2 linked regions of the Chlorogloeopsis sp. ULAP01 genome follow. The protein of the gene in region 2 interacts with the protein of the main gene of each other region in a pairwise test. Links are inferred from orthologs where the notes say so. Each region holds a gene or a part of one and is shown on either strand. Other genes may lie near its edges. The genes, in order: ligA and leuS.

Region 1 (10,804 bases), on a different replicon or contig from region 2:
CTGCATAGGCTGATTACAGTTTGGGCAAACAGGCCATTTTTCATCTGCATTCAGCCACGGTTTTCCGGCGAATTTTGATGCAGTTAAACTTCCATCTCCTGGTTGAATTATTGGCTTGAATGCCAAACGTTTAACACCGCTTAACTTTTGTTTGAACTGCTCTTTTACTTTCAAATGCATGAACTCTTCTCCACCACATCAACTATCGGCTCATATCTTAATTAAACGACGGCAGCGAGCGAAGGAATTAAGCTTCAAGAGTTCTTGCAAGGCACTAAACTCAGTTAAAAAGAGTTAAAGTTCCGAACTGCAAACTTGAAACTTTATATAAATTTTATGGGTTAATATTTAATTTTGCGGTTTGGAGGATTTTGCAATAGCTCAATATAGCACTTTCTCATATAAGTGCAACAAAGCAGTTAGGCTGACTGCCTTCATAGTTAATCTAGTCAAAATCAAAGTTTATGTGTATTTAACAGCAAAGTATATCGTTGGTTGGCTACATGAGCGTAAGCAATTGAGAGCAACGATATATTCTTTTTCAAATCTTAAAAAATGTCCTCTTGTCAAATTAACTACAAATTCCTGTTGCCAGTCGCTAAGATAAAGCTTTTAGCATCCTAAAATACAGGCGGTTGCCCAGAATTTATATAAAGTTTTTATCAAGAGAAAGGCACACAGCAGCACGTTGCCTCATTACCAAGCATGAAGAAGAATTCTTTCCTCAACAAGCCAACAACGAACACGCCATATCTACGCACTTGCGCGTAGTGACTTCTGTAAGGAGCTGCTTGCTTTCTACTTTCCATCAAACGTCAAAGATTGAATCAAGCTCAAACCCATAGCTTGGTTAGAAATAGATTTAGCGTAGGTGGCATTTAGATAGGGAGAATATTTTGGTATTCCAGCCACATAATTTTTAAAGAAAGGCAAGCTTAAAGCATTTATGTAGCGATGTGCCTGCTGGGGATTGTCTCCAACCAAACCTAGAGGAAATGTCGCTTGCTCAGTGCTTGCTTTACCCTCACCAATGACGGAAAAATGTGTTCCACCTCTAAGTAGAACAAGATATTTTTGTGAATTGGCAATCCAGGAGAAAGGCAAAATTTGTTCGTAAGCAGCAGGCGCGATCGCATCATCGCTGCTGGCGACAATCATGACTGGAGCTTGAATTTGACGTAAGCCTGCTTCACCAAAAATACTGCTAGTAATAGGATTAACTGCAATTACGGCTTTGACTCGCTCATCGTACAGGTTATGTTCTTCGCCGTTGCGATCGCGTATTGCTAAGGCGCGACATTGAAGTAGCAACGACAGATTCCAAGTTTGTTTGAGTACCTTTTGATTACAATCTCTTTTTAATTGCTCAAAGTTAATTTTTGCACCAGCTAAGGTTAAAGCTGTATGAGCGCCTAAAGATTGACCAAATACCCCAACCTGTTGTAAGTTTAGCCGATTGTTAAACCGAGAATCAGCTTGCAACTGATTTAATATGTATTTCACATCCAGAGGCTGCTGGTAAATTTCTGCGGACATTGCTACATCAGCAGCTTTGGCATCTGAGAGCGATCGCAATTGTTCAGTGTCGCTACCTGAGTGGTTGGGAACAATAACGGCAAAACCGTGAGAAGCTAGGTGAGTAGCTAAATATTGAAAGTTACTGCTGTCTGTACCCAAACCGTGAGAAATCAGGATGACAGGTATTTTAGTCAGGATGTTGGGAAGATAAATATCAGTCACTAGCAGTCTTGTGCGTGCTGGATCGAAAAACTTTAGTGTCTGTTTTGTCAATTCAAATCTTCCCTGAGCTGTTAAATCAGGTAAGTGGGAGAGATTAGATAATGATGGAATTGTAGCGGCTTCTTTTGCTTCCTGTTCGGAAACTGCTGCAACAGCCCGATTGGTTTGAGCGAGCATTTTTCCCACTTCCGTTACTATATTGAGAGTGCGCGCTAAATCAATTTGAATGCTGGAACTAGGATACTTACGCACTAAATTCATGAGCGTTAAGCCATCTGGCTCCTTGGCTGCTAAGATTAACGCTGACCGTAAAGCTGCAAATCCTGCTTTTGGTTTACGAGATTTGGTTTTGATTGCTTCTGTCAATCTGTGTAGTAAAAATTCTCCGAGCGGCGTGTAAAGAAATTGCGAAACCGCTACCGGATGAACTTTAATTGGAGTAATTAATGCCTGCCGTAATTCCTGAATCTGTTTGGGCTTGAGAAACTGTAAATAAAAGGCCAACTCCTCGTCAACTACACCATGTTTGGCGAATTTTTCCAAATCTGCCACAGGAATAGAATATTCTAAGACAGAGTAAGATGCATAAATGCGCTGTGCTGTCAGGGCTGAATAACTTAATCCAAAAGTTGGCAGCAGCATTGAGAGAACTAGCAATACCCAACTTTTTTTTAGGATACTAGTCCACTTACCAAAAAAGCTGTTCATCGTTCAACTATGCAAGTGGATTTTGTTGGACGAGGCGTGCATTTTGGTAGTTAATCTTACACCCTGGCTTTATTAATCTCATGCGCCTCAAAATTTGAACTTCAGCAGAGTTAATGAAGTAAGCTTACTAATAACCTTTCTGCTGAGATTGAGAGAGCAAAAGGCTCTAATTTTTATTACCAGGTTGAACCTGGTAACAAGGGTTCTGAGGCTTTGCCTCCAGGTTCTTGTGACTAGTGCAATAACTAAGTTTAATTACTTATTATTTTTCACTTAAATCAATTAATTTTCACTAACAATAACATCATAACAAATGTAAGAAAATATATGCTTATACAGATAAAAAATGAATATAAAAAATATTATTTTTTTGCTAGAAATAGCTATAAAATAACAGAAAAATTTTCAATTATTTAGTTTTTCTTCTCAAGGCGATCGCTATCGAACCAGCTACAACTAAAAATGCTCCGATTATTCCTACAAATGTGGTTTGCTCAGAATTAATTAAATTAGGTGATATAACTGATACAATCCAAACTGATAAGAAGGTAACAATCGGAGTCGAAGCTAATACTGCGCTAACTCGCGATGCCTCCCAATGTTCTAATGCTTCAGCAAAAGCACCATAAGCAATTAAAGTATTTAAACCACAAAAAATTAACATTCCCCAGTGAAACAAATCAAGTGTAAAAATTATTTGTGGTTTAGCTAATAAAGAGAAACATAAAGTACATCCTCCGTAAATTATCAGCATGATACTGGTAGAAGATAAAGATTGTAATAACTGTTTTTGCGCTAAGGCATAAATTGCCCATGTTACTGCTGCTAATACAATTAAACTACTACCTAGCAAATATTGTTTGGATGCATTAAAAATAATAGTTTTGTTATGAGATATAAAAAATTTACTTACTTGTATAGACGTATTTGTCATAGGCAAATTAGTATATTGGGAAACTTTGATTAAAGACTGAAATAGTTGGTCGTGAAAAAAGAGAATAAAACCAGCAATTAAAATAGTTACACCAATCCACTGACTCAATGTGTAACGTTCCCGGAAAATTACTAAACCTCCCAAACCCATCAAGAAAGGTGCTAATTGAATAATTACTTGAGCATTGGAGGGTGAAGTGAGCGCTAATCCTTGGAGATAGAGAATATAATTGCTCGCCAAGAAGACGGTTGCAATAACTAACAACTTCCAAGAAGTTAAACGCAATTGTACCAATGTTGGCAATTTTCCTCGCCAACCTAAATAAATTGCGAGCAAAACGAAGGAAATAAAAAAGCGGAACCAAGTAAGGGTATATACATCTAGTACTTGTAATGTTACCGTTAGTGCTATTGGTAGAATTCCCCACAATAAAACAGTTAATATTGATAGCGCTAATCCCAAACGCCAGCGCCCAGAAGTTTGATGTATTTTAGTCATAAAAGTTAATGGCTAATGGCTAATGGCTAATAGCTAATCAAAAAAACAATTAACAATTAGCAATTAACAATCTTTAAAAGAAATCTGGCATCCAAGGAGATGCACCTGTAAATATTTGCGTGGCTGCAAACAGTGCTGTTTCTGTCGCATCTAGTTTTCCTGCTAGCTGTAACTGCACTGGTGTAAACAAGCCTGTATATAGAGGCGCTAATCTTCTAATGTCTATTTGCAACTCACCCTTACCACCGCTTGTGACTTCACCACGTCCATTGGCAACAGAAAGGATATACTTACCATTGTTTTGTGCTAACAAGTCATCTTGAATTTCTAAGTGCAGTTCGGCTTCAACACCTGGTGAATAACCCCGCTTTTCTAATGCCTTGACTACATTGAGCACGCGCAACATCCAGTAATTTGTAGATCTAATTTTGGCTGTTTGCTCTGGTAATAACAATGTTAAGGCATCAATTGTAGATCCTCTCCAGCGCACCTTATCAATTTGTGATCGATGATTGGACATAAAACTCCAGAAAGTTCGTGCTGCATCAGCTGTGAGAATTACCCAATCTTTGACTCTCAAGATTGTGTCATTTTCTGCACTATGTTGACTGAAGATAATATAGCCTTGAGGAGCATCTGCCGAAGCGATCGCATAAATGTAGGTTGCTTCCTTCTCGTCTGGCTCGATGATTCTCTGCCAAATAGCTTTATATCTGTCTAGGTTTCCGTTGTTGAGTTTTGCTTGTTGTTGATAAATATCATTAAATAACTCAAGCTCAAACGGAACAGCTACAACAGGAAGTGGCTGCTCTGTTGATTGAATACTCTTAGCAGTAATTTCCCAACTACAAAAAGCACCTCCTTGCTCATATCCTGCTTTGCGGTATAGGCGTTGTGTGGCTGGAAAAAGCACGGAGATTGGTACATCCTTGGCATAAAGTTCTTGAACTGTCTGCCGCATCAAGGTAATAGCTGCCCCTGTACCGCGATATTCTGGAGCAACACCAACTGCGGCAATTCCTGTCATCGGTACTTTCTGATTACCCCACCACTGAGCCATAGGAAGATGAGCCAACCCGCCAACAACTTGCCCTTGTCGATGAAGAACACGGAAATTTTCCACACCTATTTTGTTGATATAGATATTCTCATCTTCTGGTGTGCCAATAAAACACTGTTCGAGGATTTTCCCGAACCGTTTCACATCTTCTGAATTGGCAAGTATGCTGTATTCAAATTCAAGCGTCATCGCACCTACCGCCTAGCGCAACTAAACTACAAACATACTACAAAAAACGGTAACATGGTACATCACCCGATTGATTCACCCAAATGGAGGAAGTAAATTTTTAAATCTACACTGTCGTTATCAACTTCTGGCTCTAATATAGGTGATGCTAAATTGTTCTTTTTGTTGATTAATATCCATGAATATATTTGTAAGAGCGCAAGACTTGCACTCCTACGGTTGAATAAGTTTTACCACAGAATTTATTCTCCTAGAGTCTTTTGTGCATCTGGTGTTTTTATTATCCCTCCAAAATCTCCAAAAATTGAGCTTCACTCAACTGCTCAACTCCCAAAGTTTGAGCTTTCTCTAACTTAGAGCCTGCATCTTCCCCTACAACTAAATAATCTGTTTTTTTACTGACAGAATCAGTAACTTTCCCACCAGCTTTTTGAATTAATGCTTTTGCTTCATCTCTTTTTAAAGTTGGCAAAGTACCTGTAATTACAAAAATTTTACCAGCTAATTTTTGATTACCATTCTTCACTTTTGCATCGTCTTCTTTATTGGCAAATTGCAATCCAGCGACTTGCAAGCGTTCAATCAAAGTTAGATTTGCATCAATGTGGAACCACTGATAGACAGACTCGGCTATTTCGGCACCAATACCGTAAATACCTTCAATATCAGAAATTCGTGCTGCCTTTAATTGTTCGACACTTTTAAACTTTTCTGTCAATGTTTGAGCAGTAACACTACCAACATGACGGATGCCTAAACCATACAATACCCTTGCCCAAGTTTGACTTTTTGATTGAGCGATCACATCCACCAATTTTTCTGCCGACTTTTTGCCCATTCGTTCCAAGTCACACAATTGTTCGGCACTCAAATCATACAAATCGGCAACGGAATGCACTAAACCTTTATCCACAAGCTGATGCACTAATTTTTCGCCAATACCGCGAATATCCAAAGCATCACGGCTCACCCAATGTTCAATTGCTCCCTTGAGAATAGCAGCACAGGAAGCATTGACACAGCGAGTTACCGCTTCACCCATCTCCCGCACTACAGGTTGCCCGCACACGGGGCAATGGCTGGGCATGATAAAGGGTTTTGTCTCTGGGGGGCGCAACTCTGTAAGTACGCGCACGACTTCTGGGATAATTTCCCCAGCTTTACGAACAATAACTGTATCACCAATGCGGATATCTAACTGAGCAATGCGATCGGCATTGTGTAAAGTAGCGCGGGAAACGGTTGTTCCTGCCAGTTGCACGGGGCGCATTTCTGCTAGAGGGGTAAGCGCTCCTGTTCTTCCCACATTCACTGCAATATTTTCTACGCGGGTGGGTGCTTCTTCCGCAGCATATTTTAGCGCCACTGCCCAACGGGGAAACTTCTGTGTAAATCCCAACTGTTCTTGGAGCTTAAAGGAATTTATCTTCACTACAACCCCATCAGTCATGTAGGGTAAATTCAGCCGCTCTGTATCCCAGTATTGGTAATATTGGGCAACTTCTTCTACAGAAGAACACAAACGCTGGTTAGGATTAACCTTAAAACCCATCTTTTGTAACAACTCTAGAGCTTCCCACTGGGTATTGGCGATACTTGCATCATCCATACCGGGAATGTGCAACGTATAGGTAAAAAAATCTAGTCTTCTTTGTGCCACAATCCGAGAGTCTAACTGTCTGAGTGTGCCAGCAGCAGCATTGCGAGGATTGGCAAAGGCAGATTCTCCCGCTTTTTGTCTTTCTTCGTTAATTTGTTTAAACACATCCAGAGGTAAAAATGCTTCGCCCCGCACTTCTACCCGTTCAAAATTTTTTAGCCCTTCTAAATTTAACCGTAAAGGAATGGAACGAATTGTCCGCACATTCTGAGTGATATCTTCACCCATCACCCCGTCACCCCTGGTTGCACCTCTGGTTAAAACGCCATTTTCGTAAGTTAAAGCCAGGGCATTGCCATCAATTTTCAGTTCGCAGACATATTCTGCCTCTGTTTGAGCAGGTACTTGTCGCCGCCAGCGTTGATCCCAAGTCCGTAATTCATCAACACTAAAGGCATTTTCTAAACTGTAGAGTGGGATATTGTGGCGCACCGAAGTAAACTGTGTTGCTGGTTTTTCGCCCACTCGTTGAGTAGGGCTATCCGGTGTCACCAATTCTGGATACTTGGTTTCCAGATCTTGCAATTCTCGATACAGGCGATCGTAAACAGTGTCCTCCATAATTGGAGAATCAAGGACATAGTAGGCGTAGCTTGCCTTCTGCAATAGTTGTCTGAGTTCCTGGATTCGCTGTTTGACTTCCAATGCGATTGCTTCCACCAAAATCTATCTCCTCCATCAACAATCAATATCAGCAAACAGGTGCGTTACACCACGTTAACGCACCCTAATGCATAGTGACTTCCAGCTAATAGCTTAATCAAATTTACCGATGCCAGTCCTCTACTTCATAGAGGAAACGTGTTTTGCCCATCAATTTGCGATTAGCAGAGGTGCTTTGGACAAAAACAGCATATTTTTCCAGGTTGCTGGGTTTGATCCGAACTGTTCCTCCAACAGGTAGCCCTAACATTTCTCGCGCTGCTTCCCCTTCAAATAAATCACCCGTCGTCCTCTCCATTAAAATTATTTCTTTATAACCTTGGATAGTTTCAGTTTTCGTGAATTCATAGAAACCGCGCCCGACTTTAAAATTTAAACCATTTTCTAAAACAAAAACTTTAATTGAAATATCTTTGTCAACTTCTAAAACTTGAAAACGCCCTGGAGAAACTGCTCGTAAATCTGCTGCTTCGTAATAAGATGTCCCCTCTCGCTTCATCATGGAATTAAATATCTGATTTAATCCACGACTCATACGCCCTTGATTAATTACTTCTTGTTCGTAGGCTTGTAGTTGTTCATCAGAAGATTGTTGATAGCAAACTGCTAAAAATAAGTCAGTAATGTAAGAAAATTGGTCAAGATTAATATGAAAACCACCTGATTTTTCAGCTAGTTCTTTATAAAAAGGAGTGGCGTGGGAACGGTTAAGAGCTTGTACTCCATAAACCATAATTCCTTGCTTGGCTAACTTATCAATCTCCTCCCGCCAATTCAATTTTTTGGGATTATGCGCTGGTGGATGAGGAATATCATCTCCAATTAAAACCAGTGATTTTGAGGCTGCATCTGACCAATTTAAATCTTGTGCTTCATGTAATACTAGTTCGTAACATTCTGGTGCATCACCACCACCAGTTGGTTCTACATTTTGGACAAAATCGCAAATGGCATCTACATCACTAGAAAGGTCAAAGTTTTTAATTACATAAGTAGAGCCTTGATCGCAATAATCTCCGTGAGCTATGATCCCAATTTTTATATGGGGAATTTCGCCTATCAGTCGTGTCACTGTTTCTTTGATTTTTCTTCTTACTTGAGTTAGGCAAGGATACATACTGCCAGTAGTATCAAAGCTGAAAACTACTTCAATGTTGGTGTTCATAAAGGTTAATTCAAATTAGAATTGTTTAGAGGTTATAAACCAAAGATAAAAATTCCCTAAATCAACTTGCAAAATCTCTTGATGTTGCAAGCAAAAACAGTATTTACAATCAAAGATGCATACAGATAATTCAAAAAATTCTGCTTATGATACCTACTTTAGTAAGTATCAATTCAATAGCTTAATCAGCGCATCCTTGATTATTGTAAAAAAATCAGCTTAAGTGAAAATAATATAAATTTTACACAGTGAAAAAATATACTGTTCCAGCATATTTATTGAATTCAGTTTGTATTAATTATTTCACTAGAAACCCGAAAAAATACCCTTATTATCTTCTACTTTCTTGTACTAGCCCCCAAAAATACTTAATCCCAAACCGCTAGATAAAGCCTTAACAAAAGCGATCGCTCCTGGAGAATTACCTGTATTATCCAAGGGAGGGCTGTAGCAAGAGACTCCTCCTTGATGAGGTACTACAGCTAAAAGTGTTCCACTGATACCTGATTTCATCGGTAGCCCAATCTCTAGAGCATATTGGAAAGAAGCTTCATACATCCCGCAGGTAAACATGAGTGCATTGACGATGCGGCGGTGCTGTGGTGCAATCAATTTACTTTCACACGCCAAAAGCTTTCCTAGCAGCGCTAAATCCTCAACTCTCCCAGATAAACAGCAGATTTGCTCGTAAGTATCAAGAGCTATTTTTGGATTTTTCACATACCTAGCTTGGGCAAGATTTTCGGTAATTGCTTGATTAATTTGAGAAGGTGCTGAACGTACAGAAGCAAGCATCACCTCATCTAACTTGAGTTGACAACCTGCCAGTTGATTTAGCCAATCGCATAAACGCTGAGTGCGATCGCGGGCATTATCTCCAGGTAATTTATCAGCGAGAGTAATTGCACCACTATTAATCATTGGATTGCGGGGGCGTCTGTCATCAGCAAGTAGCTGTTCAAGAGAATTAAATCTTAAAAGCGATGGTGCAACTCCAACCCAATCCAAAACCGTCTTTGCTCCCAAATGCTCTAACAAGTACAGTAGCGAAAACGGCTTAATTGCACTCATCAGTGGAAATAAGCAAGCCCTATCCCCTGCTGAGAAACTTTCCCCCGATGCACAGCAAATGGAAACAGCAAACCAATCAGAATTAGCTACAGCCAACTGAGGAATGCGTTCAGTCACTTGTCCTTGATATGCTTGCAATTTGGCTTGTTGTATCCAAGTTGATAACTCGGTGGTGGTGAGTGTTTCTAGTTTTCTCAAAGCTGCTATGGCGATTGAAGCATTTATAGCTAATGTAAAAGATGTACCGTCAAGAGTAAGCGATCGCTACCCTAAAAATTTTTAATTTTTAAATTTTAATTGTTATGACTCCCCGCGTCAGAGCGCCAGAATTACCGCAAAATTACCCTTGGCTCAACACAGAAAAACCCTTTTCTGTGAAACAACTCCGGAGCAGAATCATTATTTTAGACTTCTGGACATACTGTTGTATCAACTGTTTGCACATCTTACCAGAACTGAAAGATTTAGAACAAAAATACAAAGACAGCCTTACAGTTATTGGTGTACACAGTGCCAAATTTGATCACGAAAAGGAAACCGAGAATATCCGCCAAGCTATCTTACGCTACGACATTGAACACCCAGTATTAATAGACAATGGTTTTAAAGTCTGGCAAGATTATACTGTGCGTGCTTGGCCTACCTTGATCGTAATTGATCCAGAAGGATACGTAGTTGGCTCCCTATCCGGGGAAGGAAATCTTGATATTTTAGATGAATTGGTAGAAAAGTTAATTCACCAACACCAAGAAAAAGGCACTATCAATTTTCAAGAACTTCAACTCACTTTAGAGAAACAGCAAAAACCCTTAATTACACCGCTAGCTTTTCCCGGTAAAGTTTTGGCAACAATAGCAGGATTGTTCATTGCCGATTCTGGGCATCACCGTTTGGTTCTGAGTACCTTAGACGGAGAAATTTTGCATACGATTGGCACTGGAAAACCTGGGTTAGTTGATGGTTCCTTTCACGAAGCTCAATTTTTTGCACCCCAGGGAATTACATTTGATGCAGAAAATCAAATTTTATATGTTGCAGATACAGAAAATCATGCCTTGCGTCGCGTAAATTTGCAGCGTCAGGTAGTAGAAACTATTGCTGGAACAGGCAAACAAA
Region 2 (10,952 bases):
CCTTTTGTTGAATAAGTTGGTCAATTTAGGAACTGACTAACGGATTTTCTCGTAATAATTTCAGTGCCGTCCCCAAAGTTCCAAGTGTAGGTGAGGGTGTCACCGTAGTTGGTAGTGGCGCGGAATGCTTTGTCAGTAAGGGATGTGGTGAATTCGCTGTTATCAAGTGGGGTGGTGTCGATGAACCAGCCGATGCCGTTAGCGTCATCGTCGATGAGGATGGTTCCACCGTTAGGACGACCGTATTGGTCAAATTGGGTGATTTGGGCTTTGGCTAGTTGTCCTGTGGGGAGATCGGTGAAAGAGAAGTTGATGTTGAAGGTGGGATCGAAAAGTGTATTCCAGAGGTTGAGTGAGTTAGAGTTATATGCGTCAATCGATGTAAGAGGTGAGGCATGGAAGAATCTGAGAAAAGAATTATGGAGCGCCAAGAACTGGATCGGCGTATAGAAGTTGGAGACATAGAGTTTATTAACAGATTTTTCAGTACCGATCTCAGCGTTGCAGAACTGGTTGGAAGCTACAATGCTGGGAGGAGGGATTTCTCTGACATCGGATTGTGTAATCTTGACTTGAGTGGAATTAATTTGGCTGGTGCCAATTTGACTGGAGCTAAATTGGTCAGCACTAATCTTAGTAGCGCTAATTTGGCTGGTGCCAACCTGAGTTACACCTACTTGGCCGGAGCTAATCTGAATGGTGCTAACTTGACTAATGCCAATTTGACAAGAGCTATTATGGCTGGGGTTAACTTGGAAAACGCTAACCTCCGAGGAGCTATTAGCAAAGGAATTGAAGACCATCAAGCTTTCTACTGCAATACTGTCATGCCTGATGGCTCCGTTGAGATTGGACCCTATTGGGCTGAAGGTTGAAGAATCTGTAGTACCTGTAGTGCGATCGCCCTCTCTTGTAGGTTGGGTTGAGGAACGAAACCCAACATAATCAACCTTCTTGACTCAATGCATTGACTTATTGCGCTTCATTACATCTTTGCAAATTGAGAATTACGCAAAAACTCTCTCAAACTCTTATTTCTTTGCGTCCTACCCTTACGGGAAGCCGCTCCGCGTCTAATGTGTTCTTTGTGGTACCCTTCGGGAAGCCGCTGTCGCGTCTACGTTTTTCGTTACCGCTCGCTTCATTACATGATGGTTGTGGAGGTGTATAGATGAGGATAACTGCTGAGGAGTTGTTGCAGCGATATGCTGCTGGGGAAAGAGATTTTGTGGGAATTGTGCTAGTACCTTGTGCTAACTTGAGTGATGCTAATTTGAGTAGTGCTAACTTGAGTAAAGCTAGTTTGAGGGAGATTGACCTGAGTAGAGCCAATTTGGAGAGAGCTAATTTGGAGGAGACTGACTTGTCTTTCTCCAGTTTGGTAAAAGCTAATCTCAGGCAAGCTAACCTGAAAGGAGCCTTGCTGCAAGAAACTGCTTTGGCTGACACCATTTTCGAGGAAGCTAATCTTAGGAAATGCTGAAATTGCTTTGTGTTCTATGGTAAGAACCAATTTCAGAGGAGCTGTTTTGGACAATACCTCTTTTACTGAGTGTATGTGCCGTGACACTATTTGGCATGACGGTCGAATTATTAACGATCCCATTAACTAGCGATTAGTGCGATCGCCCTCTCTTATAGGTGAGGTTGAAAAAAGTAGACGCCTATTAACCTCTATTCCTAAAATCAATTAAAGTTTGCAAATAAGCATCCGGCATTCCAATATCAAAAAGCTTTCCTTTCACAACATATCCTGTTATTCCTTCTGCTTGACGCAATTTATCCAGACAGGTTGTGAGTTGAAATTCTCCCCTTTCTCTAAAGTTACTACTAATATTTTCTCCCAGTAAATCAAATATTTTCGGCGTCAATACATATAACCCAAATATGCATAAAAACTCATCTTCTGCTATACCTTCAATACGTAAATGCTGACGTGCATATTCAACAGTAGGTTTTTCGGATACTTGCGTTAGTGAAATAATTGAGTTTTTCTGTTGCCAAACCCCTGTGACGCAACCAGCTTTATAAAGCATATCTGCAGGCATTGTCGTTAAACCAACAACATTTTGATTAACTTGTTTGTAAGTTTCTAATACCTGACGCGCACAAGATATTTTTGTATCAGATGAATAAATATGGTCGCCCAACAACAGCAAAAATGGCTCATTATTTACCCATTCTTTGGCACAGTATACAGCATGACCATAGCCTAGCTGTTCTTTTTGAACCAAAAATTTAATTTTGTCACCCATGTCCACCAGATATTTGCTGTATTTCTGATTTTCTGGCGAAAGTTTCTCAAAAAGTTCTGCTTTAGGTGGAAATTTAAATAAATCTATAAAAGTTCTTTTATCTTCTGGCTGGATGACAATCGCAATTTCTTCAATGCCAGCGCTCAGGGCTTCTTCTATAATTAGCTGAATGGCAGGTTTTGCCCTGCCATCTTTATCAATGATTGGAAAAAGTTCTTTTTTAACAACTTTGGTTGCAGGAAATAATCGAGTGCCAAAACCAGCAGCCGGAATTACAGCTTTTCTAACTTGTTTTTTCTGCATAAATCGTTAATTCTAAACATTGCATTTGTGGAAAATCTCGTTCAATAATTTCAATTAATTTTTGTTGATTTTCTTTGTTTGTAACAATAAACTGTGCTGTGCCATCTCCTTGGGAACCAACGCCTTTGCCACCCAAAATATAAGGTTGAATTGGTTCATAATTTAGCAGTTGATGCAGAATTGGTGCGGTTAATTCTTGAGAGCAAGCCGGAATCAGATGTTTATCAAATTCTGCTTGTGCTTGTTTCATCAAAATGCCAATTTGTTGGGCATCACCTGCTTGCAAGGCACGAACAGCAGCTTGGGTGATTTGATAGCTGACAGAACCGAGATACTTCTGAACATTTGCTTGTACTTCATTACGGGCGAAAGGATAACACTCATTCAGTTTTCTGAGAATTTCCTGAGTATTTTTGCTGGCACCAAGATCCACAATCACAAAAAACAAATCTGTTGGAACACTAAGTTCGATGATATCAGTGCGATCGCCATCAAAGATCATAGCAATGGGACGATTACCGTAAGCACAAGCTTGATCCATCCGCCCGCAACGGGAAGGGGTGGTAATTTCTCCTAGATAGGCACACTCCATCTCCTCTCGGATCGACATCTTTAAGTTATAAACCAGATTAAATGCCCTCGCTACCAGAACGCAAACAGCAGCACTCGATGACAAACCTTTTTGAATTGGTAAATCTGTTCGGTAATTATCAATTTCTAGCCCGCCCACACATTTATCTGACTTGACAAGAAGTTGGTAGGCAACACCAGCAGCATAGCTGAAAAAACCACCTTTTTCGGCTTCGGCAAGCAAAGCTTGTTTTCCCATTGGTAGAGTTAAGGTTTTGCGGCTGCCACCACTGAGACAGGCACTCAGAATCAGTAGATTTGAATGTGGCTTAATTTCAGCATATAGCCCCTGATTCGTACCCACCAGTAGCGTGCAACCTACTTCTAACTCAGAATTGAGACTGCGATAGCCTCCTGCCCAATCACTATGTTCACCAAATAGACACAGGCGTCCTGGAACTAAAATTTTCATATATGTTTTTTATCTTACTTCAGAATCTTTAAACGCTTAGTAATATATTGCTACGGAGATGGGCAAGTTCTTATACCGTCTTTTACTAAGGGTTGAGCTAGGATAACCATATATCTTACTTCTGAGATAGACACTTGTTGCTTGGTTATACTAGTGTCAGTTCAGAAACTGTCACTCACCTAAGTCCCCGTTTTATCTCAGAAAAGATATTCTTGATTTTGTGCAAGGAGTGATACCACTTCACCATATGTTTGCCACAAATTATTTTCGCGATAGACTATAAACAAAGGATTATTGCGAACTTCAAATGTTGCATCAAACAAGTGAATTGGTTCATATTTATACTAAATGCGCTTGAGTTAGCAAAATTCTCAAGCGCATTTACGTATTACTTATTTATACTTGATTCTTTGGTTGACTGTCATTTGCAATTAATTCTGAACCAATAACAAATGACACACATCACTCAGCCCAAGACAAAGTTAATCAGCTTACCAGGCACCACAATCACCTTTTTAACCTCCTTGCCTTCAATATAACGTTGACCAACATCAGATTCACGGGCATACTTCTCTAACTCAACTTTGTCTGCTTGAGCGGGAACTTGAATCGCACCGCGAGTCTTACCCATAATCTGAATTACCAAGGTGATTTCATCGGCAACCAATGCTGCTGGATCGTATTTAGGCCAGCTTGCAGTGTGAACTGAGTTATTATTGCCCAATAAATGCCAAAGTTCATCGGCAATATGGGGTGCAAAAGGTGCCAATAAAACGACTAAAGTCCCAATCCCTTCTGCATAGACTGATGAATCTTTGCAAGTGGCATCATTGAGGGCATTACTTAATTTCATCAATTCAGAAATAGCGGTGTTGAATTGATATTCATCTTCTACGTCTTCACTGACTTCTTTGATAGCAATGTGAATCGCTCGTCGCAAGTCTTTCTCGACTTTTGTCAATTTGCTCGTAGTAACGCTATTAATAGCGTTACTACCAACAGCAATAAACTCAGTTAGCAAGCGCCAAACTCGGTTCAAAAAGCGGAATTGCCCTTCTACATCCGCTTCATCCCATTCCAAGTCTTTTTCTGGTGGTGCTTTAAACAGAATAAACATTCGAGCTGTGTCTACACCATATTTGGCAATTACGTCTTCTGGTGCCACACCATTACCCTTAGACTTGGACATAGTGGCGTAAATGCGTTCTAGTGGTTCACCAGTGTGGGGATCACGGGGATTGGCAGGATCGACTAAATGAGAAGGAACCCATTTATCTTTACCAGATTTATTGGGATTGAAGTAAGTTAAACCTTGCACCATGCCTTGAGTCAATAGGCGTTGGAAGGGTTCATCAAAGTTCAACAAACCTCTATCGCGCAATACTTTAGTAAAGAACCGCGAATACAACAGATGCAAAATCGCGTGTTCGATTCCACCTACGTATTGATCTACGGGCATCCAGTCGTTTACTTTGCCAGGCTCGAAAACCTGCTGTTCATTCTTAGCATCAGTAAAGCGCAAGAAATACCATGAGGAATCAATAAATGTATCCATCGTGTCAGTTTCCCGCTTGGCTGGCGTACCGCAAGTAGGGCAAAGTACATTTACCCAGCTTTCCAAGTTAGCCAAAGGTGAGCCACCACGTCCAGTAAATTCCACATCTTCTGGCAACTTCACAGGCAAATCTTGATCTGGAACTGGCACTGCACCACAGTTAGGACAGTGAATAATGGGGATGGGTGCGCCCCAGTAACGCTGCCGTGAAATCAACCAATCCCGCAGGCGATACTGTACTCGTTCTTTGCCAAAGCCTTGTTTTTCGGCATATTCCACAACTGCTTTTTTGCCATCAGTGGAACTTATACCGTTAAACTGGCTAGAATTCACCATCATTCCTGGATCAGTGTATGCTTCTGTCAACGATACACCTGTATCGCCGCCTTCAGGTACAATTACTACCTTAATTGGCAAATTCTGTTCTTTAGCAAACTTGAAATCCCGCGCATCGTGGGCAGGTACGCCCATAACTGCACCAGTACCATACTCATACAGCACGTAGTCAGCAATCCAGATCGGAATTTCTTCACCTGTAAATGGATTAGTTGCCTTACCACCCGTCGGAATACCCCTCTTTGGCTTATCTTCAGCAGTACGTTCCAACTCACTTTCGTTGGTAACTTCTTGTACAAAGGCTTCTACTGGTGCTTGCTGTTCGGGTGTTGTTACCAGCTTTGTTAAAGGGTGTTCTGGTGCTAACACGACATAGCTAACACCGTAAACTGTATCCGGACGTGTAGTATAGACACCGATTTTTTCTGATCTGCCAACAATGGGAAATTCCAAGTAAGCGCCTGTGGATTTGCCAATCCAGTTAGCTTGCATTAATTTCACACGTTCTGGCCATCCTGGCAACTTGTCCAAGTCATTCAATAATTCTTCGGCATAGTCGGTAATCTTAAAAAACCACTGCCGCAATAATTTCCGTTCGACTTTGGCACCACTGCGCCAGGAACGTCCTTCACTGTCAACTTGTTCATTTGCCAATACAGTTTGATCAATAGGATCCCAGTTGACTGCTGCCTCTTTTTGATAAGCTAAACCCGCTTGGTAAAATTGCAAGAAAATCCACTGCGTCCACTTGTAATAATCTGGCGAACAAGTAGCAACTTCACAGTTCCAATCTATGGACAAACCAAGGCGCTGTAATTGCTGCCGCATCTGCTCGATATTTTGATATGTCCATTTTGTTGGCGGCACACCCCGATCAATAGCAGCGTTTTCTGCGGGCAAGCCAAAGGCATCCCAACCCATCGGATGCAGTACCCGATACCCTTGCATACGCTTGAGACGGGCAATTACATCAGTAATTGTGTAATTACGGACGTGCCCCATATGTAGGCTGCCCGATGGATAGGGAAACATTGACAGGGCATAATATTTGGGCTGATTTATATCTGTGGGAGTTTTATCTAAGCCGAGTTCAGCCCATTTTGTTTGCCATTTTTCCTCAATCGATGCTGGGTTATATCGGGAATCCACCAAAAATTCTCCTACTGGATCTGTAATCTTGTCTGCCTCCATATTTTAGATGGTAAGCACAGGAATTAAGTTGGATAAAAAAGGCAATGACTGAATTCAAAAAAAACTTGTCTGGATTGTTACGAGTATTTGTCTACGGCACCCTTAAACCAGGTGAAGCAAACTATAAAAGCTACTGCGAAGGTAAAGTTATAAATGCTACTGAAGCTTTTGCATTAGGTAAATTATTTGCTTTGCCAGTAGGCTATCCAGCAATGACGCTAGGCCATAGGCCAGTCTACGGATATTTACTGGAATTTTCTTCTGTGGATGTGTTAGCTGAATTAGACGAACTCGAAGATTACTATCCTGCTAGATCTACTTCCGAAAATTTATATAATCGCCAGCAAATAAAAATATACGATCTACAAGGGCGATCGCTTGGTTGGGTTTGGGTATACTTAATGACACCAGAACTGGTTAGCAACTTAGGAGGAACTTTTCTACCTGATGGCTGCTGGAGTAATAATTACAAATAGAGACGCTTTTTAATATAAGTTAATATAAGCGTCTCTATATAAATTTTTTCGATCTGTTAAGAATTATGAAATCCATAGCGTTTCATAATTCTTGATTCAAAATTTTTAACTCCTCACCGTTTGCATACTCAATTGTAATTGTTTTCCAGATCCCCTAATTTAAATTGCTTCTGTTGATTGACTGGATGTTCCGGAGAAGTTTCTGCTGCTTTAGGAATAGCCATAATCGGGTTGTTTATAGCCAGCATTAATGGTGCAACAGCAATAGGCTCAGGATTTGGTTGTGTTTGTTCTACTGATGGTTTGATAGCCAATTGTGGCGCAGTCAGTTTACTACCCGGTACTAGGCCAGATATAGCACCGATGATAGTAGCAGCTATGGCAGTACCTCCTAACACCCAGGCTCTTTGCTCCCGGCGGTGCAAACGACCCATCACTTGCTGAACTGTTTTCTCTAAAGGCTGCTGAGACTGTGGTAGTGGCATAGTCCGCAACCCTTGACGCAGCTTTAAGAGTCTGTCATACAAGCGTTGAACATCTGCATCATTTGCCAGCAATTGTTCTACTTGCTTGCGTTCTGCTGCTGTTACCTCTCCATCGAGATAAGCACTCAATAACTCGAAGCGATCGCGCTTCACCATATCCATAGCACCCGCTAAATCATTGGTATGCTTTTCCTTCTTGTCTGGCAAATCATTGAATTGCAAACAAGAATGGTCGTTAAAGTGATAATCAGTAGTCATCTTAACATTATTACCAATTCACGCACGGGTAGACAGAGTGAACAAACTTAATGAAATTAATCATTCTTTCTCCTGCTGGCCAAGGTTCTCTGCACTTTCTTTAAAAATCTTAATCAAATATAAAATTTTGCCATAAACCTGAGGATACGTAAATTAAACTTAGGTATCTAAATAGTTTTGCAACTGAGTTTGCAATCTAGCTCTGGCTCTGGCTATTCTTGATTTTACTGTCCCTAAAGAAACTCCTGTAATTTCAGCTATTTCTTCATATGCCATGCCCTCAATTTCTCTTAGAACAATGGTGGTACGAAATACTTCTGGCAAATCAGCGATCGCTTCTCGCAATTGTTCGTAAAACTCTCTAGTTGTCAACTCTTCCTCTGGGCCAGGAGTGTCTCCCGCAATTTCCCAATCCATTTCACCATCATCCACCGAACGGGGAGCATCTAGCGATAAGGGACTAACAACTCGCTTGCGTTTACGCAGCTCGTCGTAAAACAAGTTGGTAGCAATGCGACTTAACCAGCCCCGAAATTTAGACGGTTCTTGCAATCGGTTAATATTTCTATACACTCGAATCCACACTTCTTGAGCCAAATCGGCTCTATCAGCCCAATCAGGAGCAAGATGGTATAAAACCCTATCTACTTGGGATTGATAGCGGCGCAACAATTCTGCGAAAGCAGCACGATCGGGACGCAATCCTGCTTGACAGCGCAAAATCAGGTCGTGGTTAGAAAGTTTGTCAACTTGCACTAATGCTTCTGGAAGTGTTGCATCAACCGTTGACCAGGATACAGTAATCGACTGACTCATAGATCGTACTGACTTTAAATCATCCCTATCTATTAGACATACTTAACTGAAGCAGGTTCCTTGTGTAAGTGACGGATTTATGACTGGAACACTGTATACTTTTCAAGATGCATCTTTAGAGTAGACAGTAACGTTACCTATACCTGTGCCACTAATAGTAACTGACTAATTACTCTTGGCTAAAATGCAATGATGATGTACTCAACAGAGTGTAGTTACCAACAACCCAAAGTTAAAATTTTCTAGTATCCGAACCATTATGTCACTTACAATCAAGTCTATTTTGAGGTTTTTTAACAAAAGTGCTTTACTTTTAGCTTAGACTCAATGGCAGAGCGGTTGGTAAGAATTGCTCTACTTATAGCTGAGTCAAAAAAATCACTGTTGTTTTTGCGGCAACCTGACCAAAATAGTTGATGATGGCTCTTGTCGATGTTGATAATTAGCACCACTATCAGGTTGATTGGGTATGCGAACTTGTAAAAACAAATTGAGGGAAAATGTGATTGTTATTGCTAGTAATAATTTTTCCAACATGGTCTTTCTCCCGCCCACACCATACTAATGATTGAATGCTGCACCTGTTGGGTTCCAGGAGAATGACTAATTTCACCTGGATCTTTCAAATCTAGAGGTTGGCAAAAATCTGTATAGCCCTAGTTTGCCCACGAGTAGAAACAAATAGATGATGGAACTGATAAAAGTTTGTAAATTTTTGGTAATCGGATAACCAGGCAATCTAAAAAAGTTTTCAGCGTCAGCTATCTGTAAATACACAACGCGCACACCTTTTTCCTAAAAGGTAGAGTATCTTAGGTAAAAGTGTTAGCAGATTGCTCAGTTCACAGAGTAGTTTGGAGAATATAGAACGATGGTGATGGCAAGAAATGAATCTGTAGCGCGTATAGCAATGCTGCTCTGTTTTGGCACAGCAATTTTGTCTCTTGCTGTCCATTGGCACATTTCTGCTTCTATGACACCTTCTACTAGTTCAGAAACTCAGGGAAGTGGTGCAGCCAGAGCAGCAGATGTTAAGATGCCAAGGAGCTTGATGCCGAATGACACAGGCAAAGTTAATGCCTCTCACCCTATAAAGTCACTCTTGGCTAAAGTTTCAACTCCAAAGGCTCCCTTATTTCCTGCTTCTACTCCCCAGACAAAAGTAGTAGTTGATTTAAGCGATCGCCGCGTTTATGTTTACCGTCTTGGTCAGGTGATTGCCAGTTATCCAACCGGTATTGGTAAAAAAGGTTGGGAAACACCTACAGGTACTTTCGAGATTTCGCAAAAGCGCCTCAACCCTGCCTGGCGTCATCCGATCACGGGCAAAGTATTTCCAGCAGGAGCTGACAGTCCCCTTGGAGATAGATGGATTGGTTTTTGGTCAGATGGACGCAATCAAATTGGGTTTCACGGTACTCCAGATGACGAGCTAGTTGGTTCTGCTGTGTCTCATGGCTGCTTACGTATGCGTAATCCTGATGTTCGCTTATTATACAAACAGGTAGATTTAGGGACACCAGTAGAAGTACGGAATTAGTTGCTGGTTTATTAATGATTATTAATTTTTAAAATCAAGAATTCAGGATATGGACTTAGAATTCAGTAATCTTAGATGAAGAAAGGCAGCTATGCTGGAGGCAGAGGAGCCAGCGCGTTGCAAAGAGAAGCGCCGTGCGGGGGTTCGGTTCCCCCCGTTGTAGACGCCCGGAGGGGTTCCGAAGGTAGGGTGGCGACTTCGGAGGGTTCCCCCCGTTGTAGCACCTGGCGTCAAGTGGCGTCCAAGACGAGGGCTGCCTCACCTCCTGCCATCTGCCCTCTGCCTTATTTTCTACAAACTACCTAAGAGTGTGATTTTTGCTCAAAATTAGGTGCATAGACTTGGAGTAAAGTGCTAACTTGGCGCAGAATTTCGTTCCCGGTGTTTTTACCTAATGCTTGCCGTTCTGGGAAGAAATTTGGTCGATCTAGGTAACGAGCGATCGCCTCACTTACTTGCTGGGCAATCAATTCCTCAAGTTCTGCTTGAGCGCGTTGACGTTGATAGTTAGCACCTTCTTCCGTCGTCGCATACAAAGGCGGTAGGCGGTTGAGGGCGTAAGCGGCAATATCTCCAACATCCAGCGAACTGTCACTAGTAGCTTCAATTTCAGCTACACGAGCGATCGCCTCTGTCAGTACCAATTCTTCCATCACGTTAATAAACTGTTTGCGTGGTACCGCCACCACCTCACC

Evidence for each region.
Region 1: the proteins of leuS (region 2) and ligA interact in binary tests that used the Escherichia coli proteins (3 or more experiments, as listed by UniProt). The link is inferred for Chlorogloeopsis sp. ULAP01 from one-to-one orthologs.

The regions. Positions count from the first base shown.
Region 1 is NZ_JAUDRH010000015.1:119,978-130,781, forward strand. The notes cover bases 4,930-7,907. They hold ligA (NAD-dependent DNA ligase LigA), read right to left. Parts: upstream 7,450-7,907; coding sequence 5,410-7,449; downstream 4,930-5,409. Other genes in these bases: QUB80_RS26470 (GNAT family N-acetyltransferase), read right to left, coding at 4,930-5,129; QUB80_RS26480 (vWA domain-containing protein), read right to left, coding at 7,556-7,907. In the rest of the region: QUB80_RS26455 (DUF1963 domain-containing protein), read right to left, coding at 1-180; QUB80_RS26460 (alpha/beta hydrolase), read right to left, coding at 799-2,448; QUB80_RS26465 (DMT family transporter), read right to left, coding at 2,858-3,880; more of QUB80_RS26470, read right to left, coding at 3,954-4,929; more of QUB80_RS26480, read right to left, coding at 7,908-8,617; QUB80_RS26485 (glutaminase), read right to left, coding at 8,969-9,886; QUB80_RS26490 (thioredoxin-like domain-containing protein), read left to right, coding at 9,991-10,804. UniProt on the Escherichia coli protein: DNA ligase that catalyzes the formation of phosphodiester linkages between 5'-phosphoryl and 3'-hydroxyl groups in double-stranded DNA using NAD as a coenzyme and as the energy source for the reaction.
Region 2 is NZ_JAUDRH010000001.1:484,182-495,133, forward strand. What follows is about bases 3,867-6,992. They hold leuS (leucine--tRNA ligase), read right to left. Parts: upstream 6,683-6,992; coding sequence 4,067-6,682; downstream 3,867-4,066. Other genes in these bases: QUB80_RS02135 (gamma-glutamylcyclotransferase family protein), read left to right, coding at 6,727-6,992. Outside these bases: QUB80_RS02105 (hypothetical protein), read right to left, coding at 26-253; QUB80_RS02110 (pentapeptide repeat-containing protein), read left to right, coding at 420-875; QUB80_RS02115 (pentapeptide repeat-containing protein), read left to right, coding at 1,172-1,483; QUB80_RS02120 (UTP--glucose-1-phosphate uridylyltransferase), read right to left, coding at 1,668-2,558; QUB80_RS02125 (mevalonate kinase family protein), read right to left, coding at 2,539-3,600; more of QUB80_RS02135, read left to right, coding at 6,993-7,158; QUB80_RS02140 (anti-sigma factor family protein), read right to left, coding at 7,287-7,901; RNA polymerase sigma factor SigG, read right to left, coding at 8,061-8,717; QUB80_RS02150 (QAALIT motif small membrane protein), read right to left, coding at 9,096-9,254; QUB80_RS02155 (L,D-transpeptidase), read left to right, coding at 9,589-10,257; QUB80_RS02160 (hypothetical protein), read left to right, coding at 10,333-10,563; QUB80_RS02165 (late competence development ComFB family protein), read right to left, coding at 10,560-10,952.